Regions from separate parts of the Rhodococcus antarcticus genome, predicted to be linked through region 1. Evidence: riboswitches for the same ligand, from Rfam matches in the RefSeq annotation. Region 1 holds a riboswitch; each other region holds the start of a gene.
The links. Region 1 has a riboswitch for cyclic di-AMP ahead of RHODO2019_RS14210 (transglycosylase family protein). Riboswitches for the same ligand answer to the same signal wherever they lie in the genome.

Region 1 (7,409 bases):
CCCCGGTGACCTTGTCGCCCGCGGTGGTGACGTCGGTGACGTAGACCAGGCCCGCGTCGGCCTCGCCCGAGACGACCTTGCCGAGGACGTCGGTGACCGACTGCTCCTCGCTGACCGGGGTGATGGCGGTGCCGGTCGTGTCCTCGACCTTCTTCGCCGCGGCACCGCAGGGCACCTGGGGTGCGCACACGACGACCTGGACCCCGGGCTTCGCGAGGTCGGCGAAGGAGGTGATGCCGGCCGGGTTGCCCGGGGGGGTCGCGATCTCCAGGACGTTGGTCGCGAACCTGACCGGATCGCCCCGGTTGTCTCCCGCGGTGGTCACCTTGGTCATGTTGGTGGTGTCGGCGGCGGCGAAGACGTCGCCCGGCGCACCCTGCGCGATCTGGGTGACCAGGTCGGAGGACCCGGCGAAGCTGAACGTGACCTTCACCCCGGGGTTCGCGGACTCGAACCGGGCGCCGATCTCGGTGAAGGTGGACGTGAGCGAGGCGGCCGCGAGGACGGTGATGTCCCCGTCGAGGGCTGACGAGCCGGACGACGACGCTCCCGCGGTGGTCGCCGCCGCGGACGAGGAGTCGCCGCTGGAGCCGCAGCCGGCCAGCACGAGCGCGGCGGCGGCGGCCGCGGCGACGAGCGCCAGGGTCCGGGTCCGGGTCGGCGTCACGAGCTTCTTCCAGGGGTCTCGACGACCACGGTGGTCGCCTTGACCACGGCCACGGCGACGACGCCGGGCTCCAGCCCGAGCTCGCGGACGGCCTCGCTGCTCATGAGCGAGACCACCCGGTGCCCACCGCACTGCATCTCCACCTGCGCCATGACCTCGTCGGCGACGACCCGGGTGACGAGGCCGACGAAGCGGTTGCGGGCCGAGCGACCGATACCGGAGGGGTCCTGGGTGGCGGCCGCGTGGCTGCGGGCGAACTCCGCCAGCGACGCACCGTCGACCACCTTGCGCCCGGCGTCGTCGAGCGAGGACGCGATTCCGCCTGCATCGACCCACCGGCGGACCGTGTCGTCGCTGACGCCGAGAAGGTCGGCGGCCTCGCGTATCCGGAATGTCGGCACCTGCGGGACTCTAGGTCCGCAGCTGCCCCGACAACAACCCACTCTTTTCGCACCTGCGGAACTCCCGGTCGTTCTGCCGTTGGCCGGAACCGCACCCAGGTGGTGTGGATCACGGCTCACCTGGCAAGGTCGGAGCATGGACTTCGCCCCCTCGACCCGCGCCGCCGAGCTCACCGCGACGATGCGCACGTTCCTCGACGAGCACGTGCTGCCCGCCGAGGACGAGTACGAGCGCTTCCGGGCCGAGCGGCGGGGCACCGCCGCGGAGCACGACCTGCCGCCCGTGGTGCACCGGCTGAAGGACACCGCCCGCGGCCTCGGCTTGTGGAACCTGTTCCTCCCGTCGGTCTCGGGCCTGACCAACGTCGACTACGCCCAGGTCGCGGAGATCACCGGCTGGTCGCCGAACATGGCCCCCGAGGCGCTGAACTGCGGGGCACCGGACACCGGGAACATGGAGACGCTGCACCTGTTCGGGACCGAGGCCCAGAAGGAGCAGTGGCTCACCCCCCTGCTGGAGGGCGAGATCCGGTCCGCGTTCGCCATGACCGAGCCGCAGGTCGCCTCCTCCGACGCCACGAACATCGAGACGTCGATCGTCCGTGACGGCGACGACTACGTCATCAACGGCCGCAAGTGGTGGATCTCCGGCACGGCGGACCCGCGCTGCGCGATCTTCATCGTGATGGGCAAGACCGACCCGGACGGGCCGCGGCACACCCAGCAGTCCATGGTGCTGGTCCCGCGGGACACCCCGGGCCTCGAGGTGGTGCGGCACCTGCCCGTCTTCGGCTACCAGGACCAGCACGGGCACTCCGAGCTCCGGTTCACCGACGTCCGCGTCCCGGTGACGAACCTGCTCGGCGAGGAGGGTGGCGGCTTCGCCATCGCCCAGGCCCGCCTCGGCCCCGGGCGCATCCACCACTGCATGCGCCTGATCGGGATGGCCGAGCGCGCCATCGACCTCATGGTCCGCCGGGCCACCGAGCGCGTCGCCTTCGGCAAGCCGCTGTCCGAGCAGGGGGTGGTGCGCGAGCAGATCGCCGAGAGCCGCATCGAGGTGGAGCAGGCTCGCCTGCTCGTGCTCAAGACGGCCTGGCTGATCGACCAGCACGGCGCCCGCGGAGCTGCCACCGAGATCGCCGCGATCAAGGTCATCGCGCCCCGGATGGCGTGCCGGATCATCGACCGGGCCATCCAGGTGCACGGTGGCGCCGGGGTCAGCGACGACACTCCGCTCGCGGGCTTCTACGCCTCCGCCCGCACGCTGCGCCTGGCCGACGGCCCCGACGAGGTGCACCTGCGGACCGTCGCTCGCCAGGAGCTCGGTCGCCACGGCGAGGTGGCCGCGCGCACCCGGCCGGCCACCGCCTGACCCCTCCGCCCACCACGCACGACGCCCGTAAGGTTGACGACATGACGACCGTTGCACTAGGGATCCCGTTCCCGAGCACCGCGCCGGGTCGCGACCCCGCACGTCCGCAGACGTCCCGGCTCGTCGACTCCCACGGCCGCACCGCCACGGACCTGAGGATCTCCCTGACGGACAAGTGCAACCTCCGCTGCACCTACTGCATGCCGGCCGAGGGGCTGGACTGGATGGCCGACACCGATCTGCTCACGCGCGAGGAGATCGGTCGCCTCGTGGCCATCGCGGTGACCACCATGGGCGTCGAGGAGGTCCGGTTCACCGGGGGCGAGCCGCTGCTGCGTCGCGACCTCGCCGAGATCCTTGCCGACGCCGCGGCGCTCACCCCGCGCCCGGAGCTCTCGCTGACCACCAACGGCCTGGGGCTCAAGCGCAAGGCGGCTGCGCTCAAGGCCGCCGGACTCGACCGGGTCAACGTCTCCCTGGACACCGTGGACCGCGAGCGCTTCGCGAAGATCACCCGTCGCGACCGGCTGCAGGACGTCCTCGACGGGATGGCGGCCGCGCAGGCCGCGGGCCTCGCCCCGGTCAAGGTGAACGCGGTGCTGCAGCGCGGGCTGAACGACGACGAGGCACCGGGGCTGCTCCAGCTCTGCCTCGACAACGGCTACGAGCTCCGCATCATCGAGCAGATGCCGCTGGACGCACAGCACGGCTGGAGCCGCGACACCATGGTCACCGCGGAGGAGATCCTCGAGTCGCTGTCGACCCGCTTCACCCTCACGCCCGCGACCGAGCCCCGGGGCGCGGCTCCGGCCGAGCGCTGGCTGGTCGACGGCGGTCCCGCCACGGTGGGCGTCATCGCCTCGGTCACGCGTCCGTTCTGCGGGGACTGCGACCGCACCCGCCTCACCGCCGACGGCCAGATCCGCAACTGCCTGTTCGCCAACGGCGAGACCGACCTGCGAGCGCTGCTGCGCGGCGGGGCGGACGACCGCGAGATCGCCGAGCGCTGGCAGGACGCCATGTGGGGCAAGCTGCCCGGGCACGGCATCAACGACCCGAGCTTCCTGCAGCCCACCCGGCCGATGAGCGCGATCGGGGGCTGATCGTGGCCCCGAACCCCGCGGGCAGCACCACCGACCTGCTGACGGTCACGGTGCGGCACTTCGCGGCCGCGCGCTCCGCGGCCGGTGCGGACGTCGAGGAGCGGTCCCTGCCCGTGGGCGCCACCGTGGCCGACCTCGTTCTTGCACTCGGGGAGGGCCGTCCCGAGCTCGCCCGGGTGCTGCTGCGCTGCTCGTTCCTGCACGACGAGGTGGCCGTCCGCGACCGGGAAGACCTCCTGCGCCCGGGTTCCGTGCTCGACGTGCTGCCCCCCTTCGCGGGTGGCTAGGAGCGCCTGGGCACACGTGGCCCACACGCCGTTTTCGTGATCTGGGTCACACCCCACGGCATCCAGCTGCTGTTCACCTCGCGGTCCCGCAGGCCCGTGACCTGCACAGACACCCAGATCGCCAGGGGTCTCCCGCGCGTTACCGAGCCGTGACCTGTTTGCACGACCGACCTGACACGACCGGGGTGGGTACGTACGGTCGGGCCCGGCCGAACCACAGGCCGCACACCGGCCCGCTGCGCCAAACCCTGCCCCGCGGGAACCCACCGGTGCCCCGACGAGAACCACCAGGGGCAGGGACGGGGGACCCACGTCCGGATCGTCGGACGACCGGCCGAGCACGCGCTCGGCCTCGGGGTGAAGCCGCACAACCGTGCGGCCGGGCGACCTCTCAGCCCGAACCCGACAGCTGACCTCGCAGGCGCACGGAGAGGAACCACCCAGCATGAGCACCACTCACGGCCGTCACCGCAAGCCCGGCACGACCCGTCGCCACCTCGGCCGGGCCGCCATCGCGGGCATCGCCCTCGGCGCCCCCCTGATCCTCGCGGCCGCCCCGGCCCAGGCCGCGTCCACCGGCCAATGGGACGCCGTCGCGCAGTGCGAGAGCACCGGCAACTGGTCGATCAACACCGGTAACGGCTACTACGGCGGGCTGCAGTTCTCCCAGTCCACCTGGGCGGCCTTCGGCGGCACCCAGTACGCCTCGCGCGCGGACCTCGCGTCCAAGGCGCAGCAGATCGCCGTGGCCGAGCGCACCCTGGCCAGCCAGGGCAAGGGTGCCTGGCCCGTGTGCGGCAAGGGCCTCGGCGCGGCGAACACGTCCTCCGCCCCCGCGGTGTCGGCGGCTCCCGCCGAGGCAGCCCCGAAGGCCAAGCCGGCCCCCAAGGCCCAGCCGGCGCCGAAGCAGCAGGCGGCCCCGAAGCAGCAGGCCGCTCCGAAGGTCGCCGAGGCGCCCACCACGGCCACCTCCGGCACGGCGAACGTCGTCTCGCCCCCCAAGGCGGGTGCGGACTACACCGTCGTCGCCGGCGACACGCTCTCCAAGATCGCCCAGGTGCACGGCGTGCAGGGCGGCTACCAGGCCCTGTTCCAGAAGAACACGGACGTCGTCGAGAACGTCGACCTGATCTTCCCGGGTGAGACGCTCACCCTCTGATCCGCGGCTCCACCTCGACGGCCCCGGCACCCCCGTGCCGGGGTCGTCGTGCGTCCGGGTCAGGCCGAGCCCACCCACTCCTGGGTGCCGTCCGCGAACTGCTGGCGCTTCCACACCGGGATGCGGGCCTTCACCTCGTCCACGAGCAGCGCGCACGTCTCGAACGCGGCCGCGCGGTGGTCGGCCGACACGGCGCAGGCGAGCGCGACGTCCCCGATGGCGAGCGGCCCCACCCGGTGGCTGACCGCCAGCGCCCGGACCCCCTGCACCCGAGCGGCGACCTCCGCCGCCACCTCGGCCACCAGCGCGGCGGCGCTGGGGTGCGCGGAGTAGTCGAGCGCGTCCACGCCCCTGCCGTCGTCGTGGTCGCGCACCACGCCCGCGAAGCTCACCGTCGCCCCGGCGGCGGGATCGGCCACCAGCGCCTCGTGCTCGGCCACGCTGAGCACGTCCGTGGTCACCGTCGCCCGGGCCACCCGCGGGGTTCCAGGCTCCTGGGGGCTCACCGGTGGTCACCCCCCTGCAGCTGGTCGAGCGCGTGGGCGAGCACCGGGTCCAGCACCGCCAGCCCGTCCTTCACCCCGCCCGTCGATCCCGGCAGGTTCACCACCAGCGTCCGACCCGCCACCCCGGCCACCCCGCGCGACAGGATCGACGTGGGCACCCGGTCCCCGCCCGAGGCCCGCACCGCGTCCGCGATGCCCGGCACCTCGTAGTCCAGCAGCGGCAGCGTCACCTGCGGGGTGGCGTCGGTGGGGCTGATGCCGGTGCCGCCCGTGGTGAGCACGAGATCCACCTCGGCCCGGATCGCCGTCCGCAGTGCCTCCGCGACGGGCTGCCCGTCGCCGACCACGACGGGCTCGTCCACGGCGTGCCCGCGCTCGCGCAGCCACGCCACGATCACCGGGCCGGTCCTGTCCTCGTACACCCCCGCCGAGGCACGGTTCGACGCCACGACCACCACTGCTCTACCCACGCGCCCACTCCCCGCTCTTGCCCCCGGACTTGGTCAGCACCCGGACCCCGTCCATCACGGCCGCCGGGTCCACGGCCTTCACCATGTCGTGCAGGGTGAGCCCCGCGACGGCCACGGCGGTCAGCGCCTCCATCTCGACGCCCGTGCGCCCGGTGGTGCGGACGGTGGCCGTCACGTCCACCGTCGACTCCCCCAGCACCAGGTCCAGCGTCACGCCCGTGACGGCCAGCGGGTGGCACATCGGCACCAGGTCCGGCGTGCGCTTGGCGGCCATGATCCCGGCGATCCGCGCGGTCGACAGCGCATCACCCTTGGGCAGCCCGTCGCTGCTGATGAGCGCGACCACCTCGGCCGTGGTGCGGAAGGTGCCGGTGGCGGTGGCGGTGCGGGAGGTGACGTCCTTGTCGGTGACGTCGACCATCCTCGCGGCGCCGGTGGCGTCGGTGTGACTCAGGCTCTGGCTCACCCACCGACCCTAGCCGCAGCCGTGACAGGGGCGTCGGCGGTCAGGCGTCGGCCGCCTCGTCCGCCTCCGCCGCGGCCTGGGTCACCGAGAGGTGCTGCTCGGCCGCCTGCCGCACGGCCGCGGCCACCGCGGGGGCCACGGCGGTGTCGAAGACGCTGGGGATGATGAAGCTGGCGTTGGGCTCGGCCACGACGTCCGCGATCGCCGCGGAGGCCGCCACCATCATCCCGTCGGTGATGTCCCGGGCGCCGGCGTCGAGCAGGCCCCGGAAGATGCCCGGGAAGGCGAGCACGTTGTTGATCTGGTTCGGGTAGTCGCTGCGCCCGGTGGCGACGATGGCCGCGTGCTTCTGCGCCTCGGCGGGGTCCACCTCCGGATCCGGGTTGGCCAGGGCGAAGACGATGGCGTCCGCAGCCATGGTGGCCACCTCGTCGGCCCCGAACAGACCCGGGGCGCTGACCCCGATGAAGACGTCCGCCCCGACCAGCGCGTCGGCGATGGTGCCCTGCTGGCCGTCGGCGTTGGTGTGCTCGGCGATCCACGCCAGGTTGGTGTCCATCCCCTGCCGCGAGGGGTGCACGATGCCGGCCACGTCCACCGCCGTGACGTGCGCGGGCGCCAGCGGCAGCATCAGCCGGATGATCGCGCTGCCCGCTGCGCCCACCCCGCAGACGACCACCCGGACGTCGTTCATGTCCTTGCCGACCACCCGGAGGGCGTTGCGCAGCGCCGCGAGGACCACGACCGCGGTGCCGTGCTGGTCGTCGTGGAAGACGGGGATGTCGAGCATCTCGCGCAGCCGGGCCTCGATCTCGAAGCAGCGCGGGGCGGCGATGTCCTCGAGGTTGATGCCGCCGTAGACCGGCGCGAGAAGCTGCACGGTGCGGATGATCTCCTCGGTGTCCTGGGTGTCCAGGCACACCGGCCACGCGTCGACGTTGGCGAACTTCTTGAACAGGGCGGCCTTGCCCTCCA
Region 2 (7,409 bases), 560 kb from region 1:
CACCGCATCCAGCGCCGCGATCTCCTCCGCCGTCAACCTCACTGCCACCACCTGCATCGGCTCGGCCCCCCGCCCCGGACGGCCACGCCCACGCCGCTTCAACTCCTCGACGTCATACCCGGCCTCCGCCTCGGCGGCCCATCCCTGGATCTGCTCGTCACTCGCCATCGGAATATCGTATGACACAATCATGTGTCTGGGAGTGCAACCCGCCGCTCAGCAGAACTCGCGCCCGCGACGTGTTCCACAACCGCTCGTATTCGTGCTCATGAAGCGCCACCGCATGAACATGCGGCCGGGGCGGGGTGACGATCGCTCGGGTGGCTGGCTGCCCTCACACGGTGCCCGCGGTGGACACCCAACGAAGGGGCTGCTGCACGCCCACCCCAACACCTCACCTGCAGTAGACGCGAAGGCGGGGCCTCGCGGGTGTTGACGCGTGTGGGGGCCGGTGCTAAAAAATCGGCAGACACAGAGGGATCACCTGAGGCGCTGCACGGGGCAGCGCATGAGTGCGCACAACACAGTCCAGACTCAACACGACGGAGGTGGTCGCTGCGAGGCACATCATCTGGTTGCAGTCCTGACGTCTCCCCCACGTCGAAGGGCCCGGTTGCTTTGGCAACCGGGCCCTTCGCGCAGCGCGGGGTCCGCGCGGTGGTTCGCGGTCCGGTCGTGGTGTCCCGGGATCTGGCACTGAGATGCGCCGGTCGGGACGTAGGCGCACGTGCGCTGCCGGGGTCCGCGGGGCGGCAAGGGCATGGGGCGGTTTAGGGGCGGCGGGCGCCCGCGAAGGGCATGTACTGCATCGGGGCGACCTTGACGACGTCGCCCTCGGTGGGAGCGTGGACGACCATGCCGTTGCCCACGTAGAGGCCGTCATGCCCACCGTTGTAGAAGATCACGATGTCACCGGGCTGCAGGTCGGCCTGCGAGACGGCGGTGCCGACCCCAGCCTGGCCGCCGGTGGTGCGCGGCAAGCTCATCCCGGCCTGCGCGTAGGACCACTGCACCAGCCCGGAGCAGTCGAACGCGCTCGGGCCGTTGGCACCGTAGGCGTAGGGGCTGCCAACCTTGCTCAACGCCGCCTGCAGAGCGGCGCCACCGACGCCCGAACCCGCGGGGGTGAGGGCACCGACGCCGGAAACCGCGACGGCGACCTGGCCAGCGGGGACCGCAGGGGCGACGTGACCGGTGGGGGCCGCAGGGGCGACATAGCCGGCGGGGGCTGTGGGGCCGAAATAGCTGACGCGCTGCGCCGCGGTCAACGACGCCAGCGTGACGCGCACCTGGGTGGCTTCCCGGTCCAGGTCGACCTTCTTGGCGGCCAGGTCCCGTGTGGTGACCTGCGCTGCGGCGGAGGCGTCCGAGGCGGCCCGCGCAGCGGTCGCCGCGTCGGACTGGGCCTGGGTGGCCTGCTGCGCGGCGGCGTTGTACGCGGCGACCCGAATGGTGGTGTCCGCAGCCAGCATGTCCAGGGCCGCCATCTGGTCGAGCAGCTCCTGCGGGGACCTGCTCAGCATCAGTGCGGTCATCGAGTCCAGCCGGGCACCCCGGTAGCGGGCGGCGGTGAGGCTGTCCACGGTGCCCTGAAACTCCGACTGGGTGGCGCGAGCGTGATCCAGGGCCACACCGGCGACGGTGACCTGGTCCTGGGCGGCGCGTTCAGCACCGTGCTTGGCGGCGAGGTCCTCCTGGGCCACGAGCACCTGCTCGTTCACAGCCTCCGCCTGGTGGCTGATCTCCCGAAGCTGCTGCTCGGCATCGGAGGTGGAGGAGGGGGGCGGGACCGTGGGGTCGGCCAACGCCGCCGGTGACGTCCCCAGCAGGGTCGTGCCAGCGACGACGAGGCCCACCGCGAGGCAGCGGCGCAGGACGCGGGCACGCAACAGTGACGGAATGAGAGGTGTTCTCCTTCTTCCTCAACCTCCGCCTACCGGGTCAGCTGACGGGTTCGGGCCGGGAAGCGCGGCCCTACCACCACAGCCCCGCTCAGGGCAGCAGTCGATTCACCCCACATACCTGGGTCCCCGGTTCGGCACCCCGCAGGGCCCGACTCGGCGGTACCTCGCGTCGTCGTCCCGTCCAGGACAACTGACTCCCGCCAGGTCACGTCAAGGTAACGGCTCCACCCGGGCCCGTCCACCACATCGCGGGCTTGCTCGACGCCGAATCTTGTTAGCACCCGCAGGTGATGGGGTGGCGAAGGCAGCGCTGGGGCGGGGGCGTGGGGTCGCGGCGCACGACGGCGGAGACGAAGACGGCCCCCAGGTCATGAACCTGGGGGTCGTCTCGGTGTGCACGGACGTGGATGACCACTGGTGTGGGCGGCGCACGTGGTGTTGCGTTGCCCGGGGGTCAGCTGATGGCGGTGAGGGTCGCTCGTGCCATGGCGGCTTCGCCGTCGGCGTTGGGGTGCACCGGGTCAGCGTTGACCGGGTTGGTCACGGGCTCCATCCACCGGGTCCCGGGCGCGGCGCAGGCGTCGTGTCCGGCGGAGGGGGTGGAGGTGTCCACGTAGTGGGCGCCGGTCGCCTCGGCGGCGCGGCGCACCGCGTCGTTGGCGACCTGCTGCTGGTTGACCAGCCAGGGCACGTCACCCATCGAGTAGGGCATGGACGGGTAGCACGACGGGTCTCCGACGGGCGGCAGGATCTGCGGGTAGCCCAGGATGACCACCTTCGCGTGCGGGGCCTTCGCGCGGACCGCGGACAACGTGTTGACCAGGGCGGGGTAGGTCTGGTTGTTGATGGTGTCGACGAACGTCGTGCCGTACTTCTGCTGGCACGGGTTGCCATAGACCTGGCCGGCATCAACCGTGACGCAGCCGAAGAAGGAGTTCACGAAGACACCTCCGTCGTTGCCGCTGATGGTCATGGTGATCAGGCGGGTGTCCGCGTTCACCGCGTCGAGCTGCGGCGGCACCCCGGCGCTCTGCGAGGTGAAGAAGTCCGAGGTCTTGGCGCCACTGCACGTCACATCGGTGAACGCCGCCGGCTGGGTGACCGCCGCGACGTCATGGGGGTAGTTCACCTGGGAGCGGCTGCACGCCGGGGGGGACCCGAGAACCTGCGGGAGGATCCCGGCACCGGAGGAGTAGCTGTCCCCGAGCGCCACGTACGGCGACGTCACGAAAGACTTCGCGACCGCGGGGGTCGTGGCGCTGACCATGCCCGCGCCGGCGAGGGCGGCACAGGCAACGATGGAAGCGATTCGGCGCATGACAACTCCAGGGAGGGAAGCGGGAACCGGATGGCCCGCGTTAAGCCCGAGCATGCCCGGGGACCGTCACCCTGCACCCCCGAACACGTGATCTGGGTCACCACAGCACCGCACAACGCGTCGGCGGGTGTGCGCCGCGCACATCCGAGCGCTGCTCGTGGCTGGTCAGTGCCCGGGGTGCTTGCCCACCGGTGGCGGGGTGTGGTGCCCGCTGCGGACAGCGAGCAGGGCTAGGTGCAGGTGCAGCCGGTCGGTGGGAGAGGACAAGCTATACCCGGTCAGTGACTGCAGTCGCTTGGCCCGCTGCAACACGGTGTTGCGGTGACAAAACAGCTCACGTGCCGCAGCGACGTAGGACCCGTCGCAGTCGAGCAACACCTGCAAGGTGTTGAGGTAGGTCCTCTGCTCTACCTCGCCCAGCTCCAGGACCGCGCCGAGGGTCTGCTGGACCAGCACCGTGGTCACGTCGCTGGCCGCGGCCAGCAAGGCCTGCGGCAGGTGTTCGGTGACGAGGGCAACCCCGACGTATCCCGCAGGCAAGGTCTGCAGCGTCAGCTCCGCCAGCCGGTAGGCGGCGGCGACCTCATCGAACCGGTCGACCACCCCGGAGACCGCGACCGCCCCCACCGCGGCGCCAGTCAGGACCGCGACGGCGTCGTCGAGGCTCTGCTCAGGGGTCAAACACACGAGGCCCGACTCCTGCCGGGCCTGAACGGCCCACGCCGCGGAGAAGCCCGCCGCGTCCAGGACCCGGTCCGCTGAGGGCGCCGGGTCCGTCTGTGCCTGGTCCATGGCGGCCACGACCACAAACCTCGGCCCGCGCAGCGGCATGTCCAGCACCGAGGCCGCGTCCTGCGCCAGTTCAGCGTCGACACCGTGCCCCTCGAGCAGGGCGATCAGCAGCGCGGAGCGGCGGCGTTGGGTCCGCTGCTGCAACCGGCCCTGCTCCTCACGGTAGGCACGGGCCACGATGAAGGAGTGCCGGTCGATGACCTCCCACAAGATCCACGCCTCATCAAGAAGCTGCCGGTGCTCACGCGGTGAACCACCCTGAGCAGCCCGGCGCACAAGTCCCTGCCACAGCACCCGACCACCGAGCCGATAGCTGTGCAGCAACGACTCCAACGGCAACCGCTGACGAGCCCGACGTTGCCCCGTCTCATGCTGAGGAGTGGCCAAGGAATCAACCAGCGGCGCAGTGCCAGCCAACTCCGCCAGCGCCACCCCCAAGTTCAGCTGACACGACAAACGCAGCTCCGCCTCGCTGACCGCACTCAAATCCGCGTAGTCCGGGACCGCGGCGCCGATCAAGCTCACCAGTTCCTCGGTCAACGCGACGAGCTCATGGCGAAGCAAATACGAGGCATAGGAACCCACCAACGAGCCAACGCCATCACCAGGCATCTCACGACACTAGAACCAAGCCCAACCACCGCCACGACCCCGCCGTCGCCCAAACCACCACCAAGCTCGACACCCGCTCCTACGGGTCAAGCTCCAACAGCAGGGTCTGCTGCCAGTTTCCCGACCCACCGCCGCAGTGACACACCCGCAGCAGTGCGTCAAAAATCAGGGCGCCGTCGCGAGCAGCTGCTCCGTCGCGAGCCGACCACATCGCAGCCGGCGGCCCGTGCCGGATGCGCCGCTCAGGGTCTCTTATGGCACAGGCGCGAGTGTGTATTGGAGCTGCGGCGGGTTCGGGAACGCGGTGCGTTCACCGGGTAGCGGCGGGCTGCTGCGGGTCGGCTGGTCTCAAGCGGGGATGGGGGGTCCCACGACCTCGAGGCCGTAGCGGGGTCCGACTTCGACCCACTTGGGTATCTCCTGCTCGGGGGTCTGCGCGTCGGCGCCGGGCAGCCGACGTTCGGTAGCGGGGATCCCGACCTCGTCGTAGAGGTGGAGGAGGCCGGCGGGGGCGGTGAGGGCGAGGAACCGGGCGGGGGTGTCGCCGCGGATGCGGAACGCGTGGGGGAGCCCGCGGGGCAGGTGCAGGAAGCAGCCGGCGGTGAGGGTGTAGAGGTCGTCCCCGGCGAGGTAGTCCATTCGGCCGTCGAGGAGGTAGAACGCTTCGGTCTCCTGGGTGTGGCGGTGCAGGGGGGTGGCGACGCCCGGTGGCTGCGTGACGAGGGCGACCCCGACGTGCACGCCTTCCTCGGGTTCGAGGAGGTGCTCGAAGAGGGACTGCATTGCCCAGGTCGCCCGGGCTGTCCCGGGCTCGCGGAAGACGACCCGGCCGACCCCACCGTCGTCGGGCTTCATCACCTTGGGTTCGGACATTGCCGCCACCACCTATGATCGGCCCGGCACACTGTCGGACGAATACTGGTGAAGGTAGGCCTCGTGTCGGAGCAGGTCAACGCCCCGTCGGGGGACAGGCGTCGCTACGACAGCTCGACGCGTCGTGGCGCTGCGGCGGCGAACCGGCAGCGGATTCTGGTCGCGGCCCGGGAGCTGTTCCTGGCCCGGGGCTACCGGGCCACGACCGTCGCGGCGATCGCCCGCCGCGCGGCGGTGTCCTCTGACACCGTCTACGCGGCGGTCGGAAGGAAGCCGGAGCTGTTCCGTGAGCTGGTCGAGACCGCGCTGTCGGGCGGTCCCTCGCCGGTCCCGGGTCGGGACCGCGACTATGCCGTCACGATGCGGGCTGCCCCGACGCTGGCGGCGAAGCTGGCGGTGTACGCGGCGGCGGTGACCGCGATCCAGGCGCGGCTCGCCCCCTTGTTTCTGGTGCTTCGGGAAGCGGCGGCCGGCGAGGAGGACTTGGCGGTGCTCTGGCGGGAGGTGTCCGAACGGCGGGCCCGCAATATGCGGGAGCTGGCGGGGGACCTCGCGACGACCGGGACACTCAGAGCCGACCTCAGCCTCGAGGATGTCGCTGACGTCATCTGGTCGATGAACAGCTCGGAGTACTACGCGCTGTTGGTCCTGGACCGCGGGTGGACACCCGACCGATTCCGCACCTGGCTCATCGACGCCTGGCTTCGGCTACTCACCGGTTAGCTGCGACGCAGTCGCCACAGGCAGCAGCGGCCACGACGAAAGGCGCCGACGTGCTCGGGCCGCTGGTGTTAGCTGCCACGTCATTACCAAGCAGGTGTCTCATACGCTCGTATTCGTGCGCATGAAGCCGACCGCATGAACATGCGGCCGGTCAAGCACCGGCCGACGTGGCCTCTCGGGTGACTGACTGCCGCCAGACGGTGGCCGCGGTACGGGCCCCGGGAAGATCTCCCCGACACGCCCGGGTCCACTGCAGGTTCGGTTGACGTTCGATCCGTGGGATGTGTTCCCGCAGAAAGGATGTCTCTCGTACCGGAAGTGTTCCTGAGGAGTTCGAGCGTGACGTCGTGCGGGTCGCCCGCCGTGCAACTTGGCCCTCGCCGAGTAGCCGCCGACTCGGTATCAGCGTCGAGTCGGTGCGCCGCTGGTCTCGGCAGGCTGACGTTCGAGCTGCTTCGTTTCGCAACGGCGACCACTGGAAGGTAGTAGTTGTCGTGCCGCATCTCCGTACTGCACCGCACCCCCGTGGTACCGGGCGCATCAGGACGGCACGCCTGGTGGGTGACCGGCACCGCGGCACGCCCGTGCGCAGCGCCTGACCGACCATCCCGACACCCACCCAACACCCCTCCTGACCAGAAGGAGCTGACGCCATGAGCCACGGTGACGACGGACGGTACGACCGGTGAACATCCTGCCGGCCCTGCCGTTCTGGGCGGACCTGCTCGTGTTCGTCGGGTGCGCGGCCACCATCTGGGTGGCCGGGATCTTCCTGTCCAACAACACCGACATCCTCTCCGAGCGGCTGCACCTCGGGCAGGCCCTGGGCGGTCTCATCCTGCTCGCGGTGGCCACGAACCTCCCCGAGATCGCCATCACCTACAGCGCCGCGGCCAGCGGACAGCTCGACGTCGCGGTGAGCAACGTCCTCGGTGGGATCGCCATCCAGACGGTGGTGCTGGTGGCCCTGGACGCCTTCGGGGTCCGGGAGCGCCGACCCCTGACCTACCAGGCCGCCAGCCTCACCCTGGTCATCGAAGGGGCCGTCGTCGTCGCCGTCCTGGTCGCCGTGATCATGGGCACCCAGCTCCCGGCCACCCTGGTCGCGTTCCGTCTCACCCCCGACGTCCTGCTCATCACCCTCATCTGGGTCGTCGGGCTCGTCCTCACCCAACGGGCGGTACGGG
Region 3 (7,409 bases), 800 kb from region 1:
GAACCGCCCGACCGAGCTCGGCCACGGTGCCCGGCGCCACGGTGCCCGAGGTCACGGTGCCCGAGCTCGCGGGACCAGGCTCAGCAGTGGTCGACGGAACCGCCCCGCCGCCGAGGACCAGGGCAGAGGCCACCACCCCGACCGCCACGGCTGCCGCGAGGAGCCCCCTGGTCACCTCCGTCGCCCGCACGAGCTCCAATGCTAGAGCCCCGGCCACCACGGTGAGCGGGAGAACGAGCAGGCCCTCACCCCGCGCGGGGTGAGGGCCTGCTGGTCAGGACGAGCTGGGCTGGCTCAGTAGCGACGCGCGCTGCTGTAGGGCATCTGGTCCATCGGTGCGACCTTGACGCCCTGGCCGAACGTCGGGGAGTGCACGACCATGCCGTTGCCGGCGTAGATGCCGACGTGCGAGATCGGGCTGTAGAAGAACACCAGGTCGCCGGGCTGCAGATCGGCCCGCGACACCGCGGCGCCGGACCCGGCCTGTGCGCCGCTGGAGCGGGGGATGCTCACCCCCGCCTGCGCGAACGCCCAGGAGGTCAGGCCGGAGCAGTCGAAGCTGTTCGGGCCGGTGGCGCCCCAGGAGTACGGCGAGCCGATCTTGGTCAGCGCGGCCTGCAGGGCGGCGTAGCCCTGGCCGCTGCCCGACCCGGGAGCCGGTGCGGTGTAGCCGGCCGGGACCGGGGTTCCGGCGTAGGACACCTGCTCCGGCACCGAGAGGCGGGAGAAGGCTGCCCGCACCGCGGCCGTCTGGGTCTCGAGTGCCGCCTGCTTGGCCTGGATGTCGGTCTGCACCGAGGAGGCCTGGTCCGCCGCCGTCTGGGCCGCGTCCGTGGCGACCTGCGCGTCGGACTGCGCCTGGGTGGCCGCCGACGAGGCGGACTGGAACACGGCGAGCTGCGCCGACGTGTCGCTGGCGAGCAGCTCGAGGCCCGACATCTGGTCGAGCAGGTCCTGGGGCGACCTGCTCGTCATGAGCGCGGAGAGCCGGTTCAGCCGGGCGCCCTGGTAGCTGGCGGCCGCGAGGGTGTCCACGGTTCCCTGGTACTGCTGCTGCTGGGCCTGGGCGTCGGACAGGGCGGCCTGCGCAGCCCCGAGCTGGCCCTGCGCGGTGGCCTTGTCGGCGTTGGCGGAGTCCAGGCTGATCTGCGCGTCGTGCATCTGCTCGGTGAGGACCTCCGCCTGGTGGCCGAGGTCGGAGAGCTGCTTCTCCGCCTCCGAGGCGTTGGCGGGAGGCGTGGGATCGGCGAGGGCCGGGGTGACCGGGAGCACCGTCAACCCGGCTGCGACCAGCCCGGTTGCGAGGACCCCGCGCAGGCCGCGCTTCAGTCGTTGGGACGCCACAGGGCGTTGTTCTCCTTCTTCCGCTCATCCGCCTACCGGGTTAGCTGACGGGTTCGGGCTGGGAAGAGTCAGCCCTACCTCGTGCCCGACAACAGGCACGACGATTCACCCCGGTGAGAACCTGGGTTCCCGGTTCGACTCCCCCGACGGTGTCGATTCGGCGGTGACCTCCGCCGTCGTCCGAGGTGGACGACTGGACGCCGGTAGGTCTCGGTCAGGTTACGGACCAGGAGGCCGCTGTGTCCACCGGTGCGCTCCGGCGCGCCAGCGGGCAGCGGAAGTGACCCGTGCCACACCACCCTGCTGCCGGTGCGAGGGCCCGCTGACCCCGACCCCCCGCTGACCCCGACCCCCCGCGGGCCGCCGAACCCGCCGGCGTGGTGGCCGCCGTGCTCAGCCGGCGCGGCGGGCCGAGACCGGTGCCGCGGCCGGCCGCACCCGCAGGCCCGCCACGAGACCGGCCTCCGCGAGCACCGCCAGCGCGCGGCGCTCCTCCGCGTCGAGGTCCCCCGGCAGCGGGGCCCCACCGACCAGCACGCCCTCCAGCTCGACGGACGGCCTCCCGCTCCGCACCACGGTCGGGCGGGGCCGCTGGGGCGGCGCCGGGGTGCTCGACCGGGTGCCCGGCAGCCCGAGGAGCACGGAGACCACGCAGTCCCCGCAGGCGGGGCCGCGGACCGGGCAGGTGTCGCAGTCGATGTGCAGTGGGTGCACGGAGCACTCCCTCTCACCGGTGGCCGGGGTGGTCCCGGCCGGGTTGGGGCGCACGCTAGGGACCAGCACCGACAGTTCCGGCTCGGGCACCGAGCTCAGGCCCCGCTGTACTCCCAGTGCCACGGCTCCTCGCGGTCGCCGCCCTGCCGCGCCCAGCTGGGGTGGACCCACCCGAAGGCGCCGGCGTTCGCCGTCATCCACGCGTGCTGCGCCGTGGAGTAGCTCTCGATGCCCCCGCAGAGGTCCACGGCCAGGCCCCAGCCGTGGTTGCTGGTGCCAGGCACCGCGGCCAGCGCGGGCTTGCGGCCGTAGAGGTCCACCTGCTCGGCGTAGGGCCGGTAGGAGTCGGTCATGCACAGCGGGGAGCCGAACTGGCCCTGGTACGAGGCGGACAGCTCGGCGATGGTCTGGGCGGCGTCGCAGCGCAGCCGGTGCGAGCCGATGCCCACCGCGCACAGCGCCGAGGCCGGGATGAGTCCGTTCGGGAAACCACCCCAGGCGAGCGACCCGTCGGTCGACGGCGTGGAGACCACCCCGCCGCAGCTGCGGGGCACCCGTCCGGCCGCCGGCTGCGGGACGTCCACCGCCGGTCGCAGGCCCAGCGACGGCCGCGCGGCACCGAGCACCTGGTCGGCGGCGGGCCGGTCGGCCACCACCACGGCGGTCGTGCGGGCATCGGCGGTGAGCACGGTCGCGGAGTCCAGGACGTAGGCCACCGACTGCACACCGTCCTCGGCCGGGCCGACGAAGAGCAGGTCGCCGGGCTGGGTGTCGGCGGGGTCCACCGGGACGCTGGTGGCCATGGCCTCGCCGGGGCTCGCGGGCAGCGGCAGCCCGGCCTGGGTGGACGTGGTGGACACCAGCCCGCCGCAGGACCACGAGCGGGGCCCGGTGCCCTTCGGCGAGTACGGCTGACCGAGGGTCGCGATGGCCACGGTGACGGCGCGCTGGGCCTCCGCCGACAGCACGAGGACCGTCGTGCCGCCACCCAGCGTGGCCTGGGCGACCCCGGGCTGCGTGGTGCCGGTGGACCTGCTCACCAGGGGCTGCAGACCGGTGGGCAGCACCGCGGGGTCCCGCAGCCGCGCGGCGGGCGGCGCGGCGATCCCCGCGGCGGCGAGGGTGTCGAGGTAGGTCTGCCAGTTGGCGGCGGTCTCGGTGTTGCGGGCCTGCTGGGCCTGCTGCAGGGCCACCACCTGGGCGTCGACGGCCGACAGCGCCCGACCGAGGTCCGCCGAGAGCGCCGAGGCCCGACCGCGCGCGTCGCCCTCGCGGGTGGCCAGCTCGGCCGCGGCGTCCCGGGCGGTCTGCGACCGGGCGGCGGCGGCGTCGCGGGCCGTCGTGGCCGACGCCCGCACGCCCATGGCCTCGGTGAGCACCCGGTTCTGCTGCTCGCGCACCGACGCCACGAGGTCGAGCCCGTCGAGCACCGCGTCCGGGCTGTCCGCGGTCAGCAGCACCTTGGCCGCGCTGGGTGGTCCGAGGTCGGTCCACAGGCTGCGGGTGTAGGCATCCACGGCGCCCTGGTCGGAGTCCACCCCGGACTGGGCCGCGGCCAGGTCCGCGTCCGCGGCGGCGAGGTCGGCGGCGGCGGCGTCGCTGGTGGCCTGCGCGGCGAGCACGTCGGTCTGCAGGGTGGTCAGCTCGTCCTGCACCGACGTGGCCTGGCGCTGGAGGTCGGCGACGGCCGGGCTCGCGAACGCGTCGTCCCCGCGCTGGTCGGGCTGCGCGTCGGGGCTCACGCCGAACTCGTCGGGGCTGCCGGGCGTCGTCTGCTGCTGCGCCCGCGGAACCGGCGCCGCGTGCGCGGCGGGCGCGAGGCCCACCCCGAGCACGGCGACCAGGAGGGCGGCGGCGACGCGGGTGGTCAGGGTCACACCCGGTCCAACGCGCAGGCGGCCCTGCCGTGACGGCCGGGTCACCGGGCGAGCCGCTCGACGAGGACGGCCGACGCCACGGTGTGCGCACCGGACGCCCGCACCGAGTCGACCACCTCGCGGTCGGAGCTGGCCACCACCAGGGGGCGGCCCACCGGTTCGGCGGCCACCACGTCGCGGACGACGTCGTCGGCGATCACCCCGGCCGCGCTGAACAGCACCCGCACCCCGCGGGCCCACACCTGCCCACCGCGTGCGGTGACGGCCGCGCCGTCGAAGACCACCGTCACCTCCGCGGAGGTCCGGGCCGCCAGCAGCCCGAGGTCACGGACCAGACGGTCGCGCTGGGCGACGAGCTCGAGCTGGGGGTAGCCGGTCTTGGTCACGTTGTACCCGTCGACCACGAGGTGGGTGTTCGTGAGGGCCAGCGCGCGGTCCAGGGCCGCGAGGTCGCCCAGCCGGCTGCCCGCCGGGATGGACGCGGCAGCGCCGGTGAGCCCGTCGGCCGGGCGGGCACCCGTCGTCCCGGCCCGCACCCCGAGCTCGTGGCGCAGTCCCGCCGCCACCCCGCCGAGGGTGTCCAGGAGCAGGGCCAGGCGCAGCTCGTCGGCGTCGCGCGCCGCCCGGTCGGCGCGCAGCGCGACGTCCCTGGCGCCCTCGGCCCGCTCCGCGCGCACACGCTGGGCGGCGACGTCGGCCAGGGCCTCGTCCCGCTCGACGCGCACCCGGTCCAGCTCCGCCGTCGGGACGCTCTCGACCGGCTCGGACCGGGCCAGGGCGTCGGTGGCCTCGCGGAGGCGGCGACCCTGCTCGCGCAGCCGCTGGCGCAGCTTGTCCGCCCCGTCGTCGACCACGGCGGAGACGGGCACGGCACGGGTCCGGGCGAGCTCGGCCGTGACCCGCTCCAGCTCGCCGAGGACGCGACGGGTCTCGCGTCGGGCGCCCGCGAGCTCCGCGCGCAGGCCTGCGGTCAGGTCGATCCCGGCCGCCACGGTGACCAGCTCGGCGGCCCGCGGGTCGGCCAGCAGCACGGCGGCCGCGGCCGCCCGGGCGGGTTCGGGGCCATCGAGGTCGAGCTCCCAGGACGCCTGCGCCCGGGCGTGCTCGAGAACGGCCACCCGGAACCGGGGGTGCTCGACCAGCGCGGCCACGAGCACCGCGGCACCCAGGCGCGCCCGCTTGACGGGGGTGAACCGGCCGAGGTGGGCGACCGGGGCGGGGACGTCGGCCCGCGCGAGGGTGGGCAGGGCGGCGGCGGCCAGGGCCGCGAGCCGTTCACGCACGGCGGGAGGCAGGTCCCGGGGCCCGCGCGGCGGGGGCTCGGACACGGCGCCCAGCGTAGGGGCCGCCCTGTTCTGTCGGTGCGGCTGCCTACCGTCCCGCCCCATGTCCACCGCGACCGCCCAGCTGACCTTCGACGAGCTCGGCACCCCCCTGCGCGACACCACGTTCGTGGTGGTGGACCTGGAGACCACCGGCGGCAGCGCAGGGGCGGACGCCATCACCGAGATCGGTGCGGTCAAGATCCGCGGCGGGCAGGTCATCGGCGAGCTCGCCACGCTGGTGGACAGCGGTCGCGGCGTCCCGCCGATGATCGCCGAGCTCACCGGCATCACCACCGCCATGCTCGTCGGCGCCCCCAGCGTGCGCACCGTGCTGCCGAGCTTCCTGGAGTTCGCCGCCGGGGCCGTGCTGGTGGCGCACAACGCCCCCTTCGACACCGGCTTCCTCCGCGCCGCGTGCACCGAGATGGGGATCGCCTGGCCCAGGCCGCCGGTGCTGTGCACGGTGAAGCTGGCCCGACGGGTGCTCACCCGCGACGAGGCGCCCTCGGTGCGGCTCTCCGCGCTGGCGCAGCTGTTCCACGCCACCACCACGCCCACCCACCGAGCCCTGGACGACGCGCGGGCCACGGTGGACGTCCTGCACGCGCTGCTGGAGCGGGTGGGCAACCTCGGGGTGCACAGCCTGGAGGAGCTGCTCGCGTTCCTGCCCGAGGTCACGGCCGGCCAGCGGCGCAAGCGTGGGCTCGCCGAGCACCTGCCGCACTCCCCCGGCGTGTACCTGTTCCGCGGGCCGGGCGAGGAGGTGCTCTACGTGGGAACCGCCACCGACCTGCACCGCCGGGTGCGCAGCTACTTCACCGGGTCCGAGACGCGCAGGCGCATCCGCGAGATGGTCAACCTGGCCGTGCGGGTGGACCACGTGGAGTGCGCGCACCCGCTGGAGGCCGGGGTCCGCGAGCTGCGGCTGCTCGGGGCGCACGCGCCGCCCTACAACCGCCGCTCCACCCACCCGCACCGCCGCTGGTGGGTGGTGCTCACCGACGAGGCGTTCCCCCGGCTGTCGGTGGTGCGCACCGAGCGGGAGGGTGCCCTGGGGCCCTTCCGCTCCCGGGGCGGGGCGAGCGAGGCGGCCGAGCTGCTCGCGGGGGCGAGCGGCCTGCGGACCTGCACACCCCGGATCTCTGCACGAACCCCCCGCGGCAGCCCCTGCGCCCTGCACGAGATGGGTCGCTGCGCGGCTCCGTGCGCCGGGCTGCAGTCCGCCGACGCCTACGGCGCCGGTCCCCGGGCGGTGGCCGCGGTGGTGGCGGGGACCGATGACGCCGTGCTGCACACCGTCCGCACCCGCGTCGAGGAGCTCGCCGGCGCGGGCCGGTTCGAGTCGGCCGCCACGGCCCGGGACCAGGTCGTGGCACTGGTCCAGGTGCTGCGGCGTCGGCAGCGGCTGGGCGCCCTGGCGGCGGTGGACGAGCTGGTGGCCGCACGCCGGGACGGGGCCGGGGGCTGGCACCTGGTGGTCGTGCGCGCCGGGCGGCTGGCCGCGGCCGGCCACGCCGCGCGCGGGGTGGCCCCGGTGCCGCTGGTCGAGCTGCTGGTGGCCTCGGCCGAGACCGTCGTGCCGGGCCCGGGTCCGCTGCGCGGGGCGCCCGAGGAGGAGGTGGCGCTGGTCGCCCGCTGGCTGGAGGCACCGGGCACCCGGCTGGTCCGGACGAGCGGCCCGTGGGCCGAGCCGGCGTCCGGGGCGGGCTCCTGGGGTGCGTGGGCCCAGCGGGCGGGTGCCGCGGCGCAGGAGGCGGTCCACCCCCTCGGCCGGGGCTGGCCCTAGGCTCGCGCCACGAGCCACGCCCCACCAGCGCAGGAGGTACGACGTGATCACCGCGATCGTCATGGTGCACACCGCCGCCGACCGGATCCCCGAGGTCGCCCAGCAGATCGCGGACCTCGGCGGCGTGGCCGAGGTCTACTCCTGCGCCGGCGACGTCGACCTCGTCGTGGTCGTCCGGGTGCGCGAGCACGAGCAGATCGCCGACGTCGTCACCGAGCACATCAGCAAGATCCCGGGGGTCCAGCGCACGGCCACCCACATCGCGTTCCGCTCGTACTCCAGCCAGGACGCCGAGGCCGGCTTCGAGGTCGGCGAGTAGCACACCCGTGACCAGGCGCAGCGCCACCGAGCTCCTCGACCTCG

Region 2: linked by a shared signal. The riboswitch ahead of RHODO2019_RS16945 (C40 family peptidase) and the one ahead of RHODO2019_RS14210 (transglycosylase family protein) in region 1 are both predicted to bind cyclic di-AMP.
Region 3: linked by a shared signal. The riboswitch ahead of RHODO2019_RS10050 (NlpC/P60 family protein) and the one ahead of RHODO2019_RS14210 (transglycosylase family protein) in region 1 are both predicted to bind cyclic di-AMP.

The regions. Positions count from the first base shown of each region.
Region 1 is NZ_CP110615.1:2,906,410-2,913,818, forward strand. It holds gene modA (molybdate ABC transporter substrate-binding protein) at 1-667, opposite strand, end outside; gene RHODO2019_RS14190 (TOBE domain-containing protein) at 664-1,068, opposite strand; gene RHODO2019_RS14195 (acyl-CoA dehydrogenase family protein) at 1,205-2,443, shown strand; gene moaA (GTP 3',8-cyclase MoaA) at 2,485-3,546, shown strand; gene RHODO2019_RS14205 (MoaD/ThiS family protein) at 3,549-3,833, shown strand; cyclic di-AMP (ydaO/yuaA leader) riboswitch at 4,134-4,251, shown strand; gene RHODO2019_RS14210 (transglycosylase family protein) at 4,279-4,992, shown strand; gene RHODO2019_RS14215 (molybdenum cofactor biosynthesis protein MoaE) at 5,052-5,468, opposite strand; gene RHODO2019_RS14220 (MogA/MoaB family molybdenum cofactor biosynthesis protein) at 5,495-5,968, opposite strand; gene moaC (cyclic pyranopterin monophosphate synthase MoaC) at 5,961-6,389, opposite strand; gene RHODO2019_RS14230 (NAD-dependent malic enzyme) at 6,475-7,409, opposite strand, start outside.
Region 2 is NZ_CP110615.1:3,468,919-3,476,327, reverse strand. It holds gene RHODO2019_RS16950 (ribbon-helix-helix protein, CopG family) at 1-168, opposite strand, end outside; gene RHODO2019_RS16945 (C40 family peptidase) at 771-1,889, opposite strand; cyclic di-AMP (ydaO/yuaA leader) riboswitch at 1,916-2,073, opposite strand; gene RHODO2019_RS16940 (SGNH/GDSL hydrolase family protein) at 2,359-3,222, opposite strand; gene RHODO2019_RS16935 (PucR family transcriptional regulator) at 3,388-4,626, opposite strand; gene RHODO2019_RS16930 (cupin domain-containing protein) at 4,975-5,499, opposite strand; gene RHODO2019_RS16925 (TetR/AcrR family transcriptional regulator) at 5,563-6,222, shown strand; gene RHODO2019_RS16920 (sodium:calcium antiporter) at 6,908-7,409, shown strand, end outside.
Region 3 is NZ_CP110615.1:2,102,159-2,109,567, forward strand. It holds gene RHODO2019_RS10045 (hypothetical protein) at 1-190, opposite strand, end outside; gene RHODO2019_RS10050 (NlpC/P60 family protein) at 295-1,344, opposite strand; cyclic di-AMP (ydaO/yuaA leader) riboswitch at 1,361-1,517, opposite strand; gene RHODO2019_RS10055 (hypothetical protein) at 1,738-2,058, opposite strand; gene RHODO2019_RS10060 (D-alanyl-D-alanine carboxypeptidase family protein) at 2,154-3,935, opposite strand; gene RHODO2019_RS10065 (NYN domain-containing protein) at 3,977-5,263, opposite strand; gene RHODO2019_RS10070 (DEDD exonuclease domain-containing protein) at 5,322-7,046, shown strand; gene RHODO2019_RS10075 (Lrp/AsnC family transcriptional regulator) at 7,090-7,365, shown strand; gene RHODO2019_RS10080 (carboxyl transferase domain-containing protein) at 7,373-7,409, shown strand, end outside.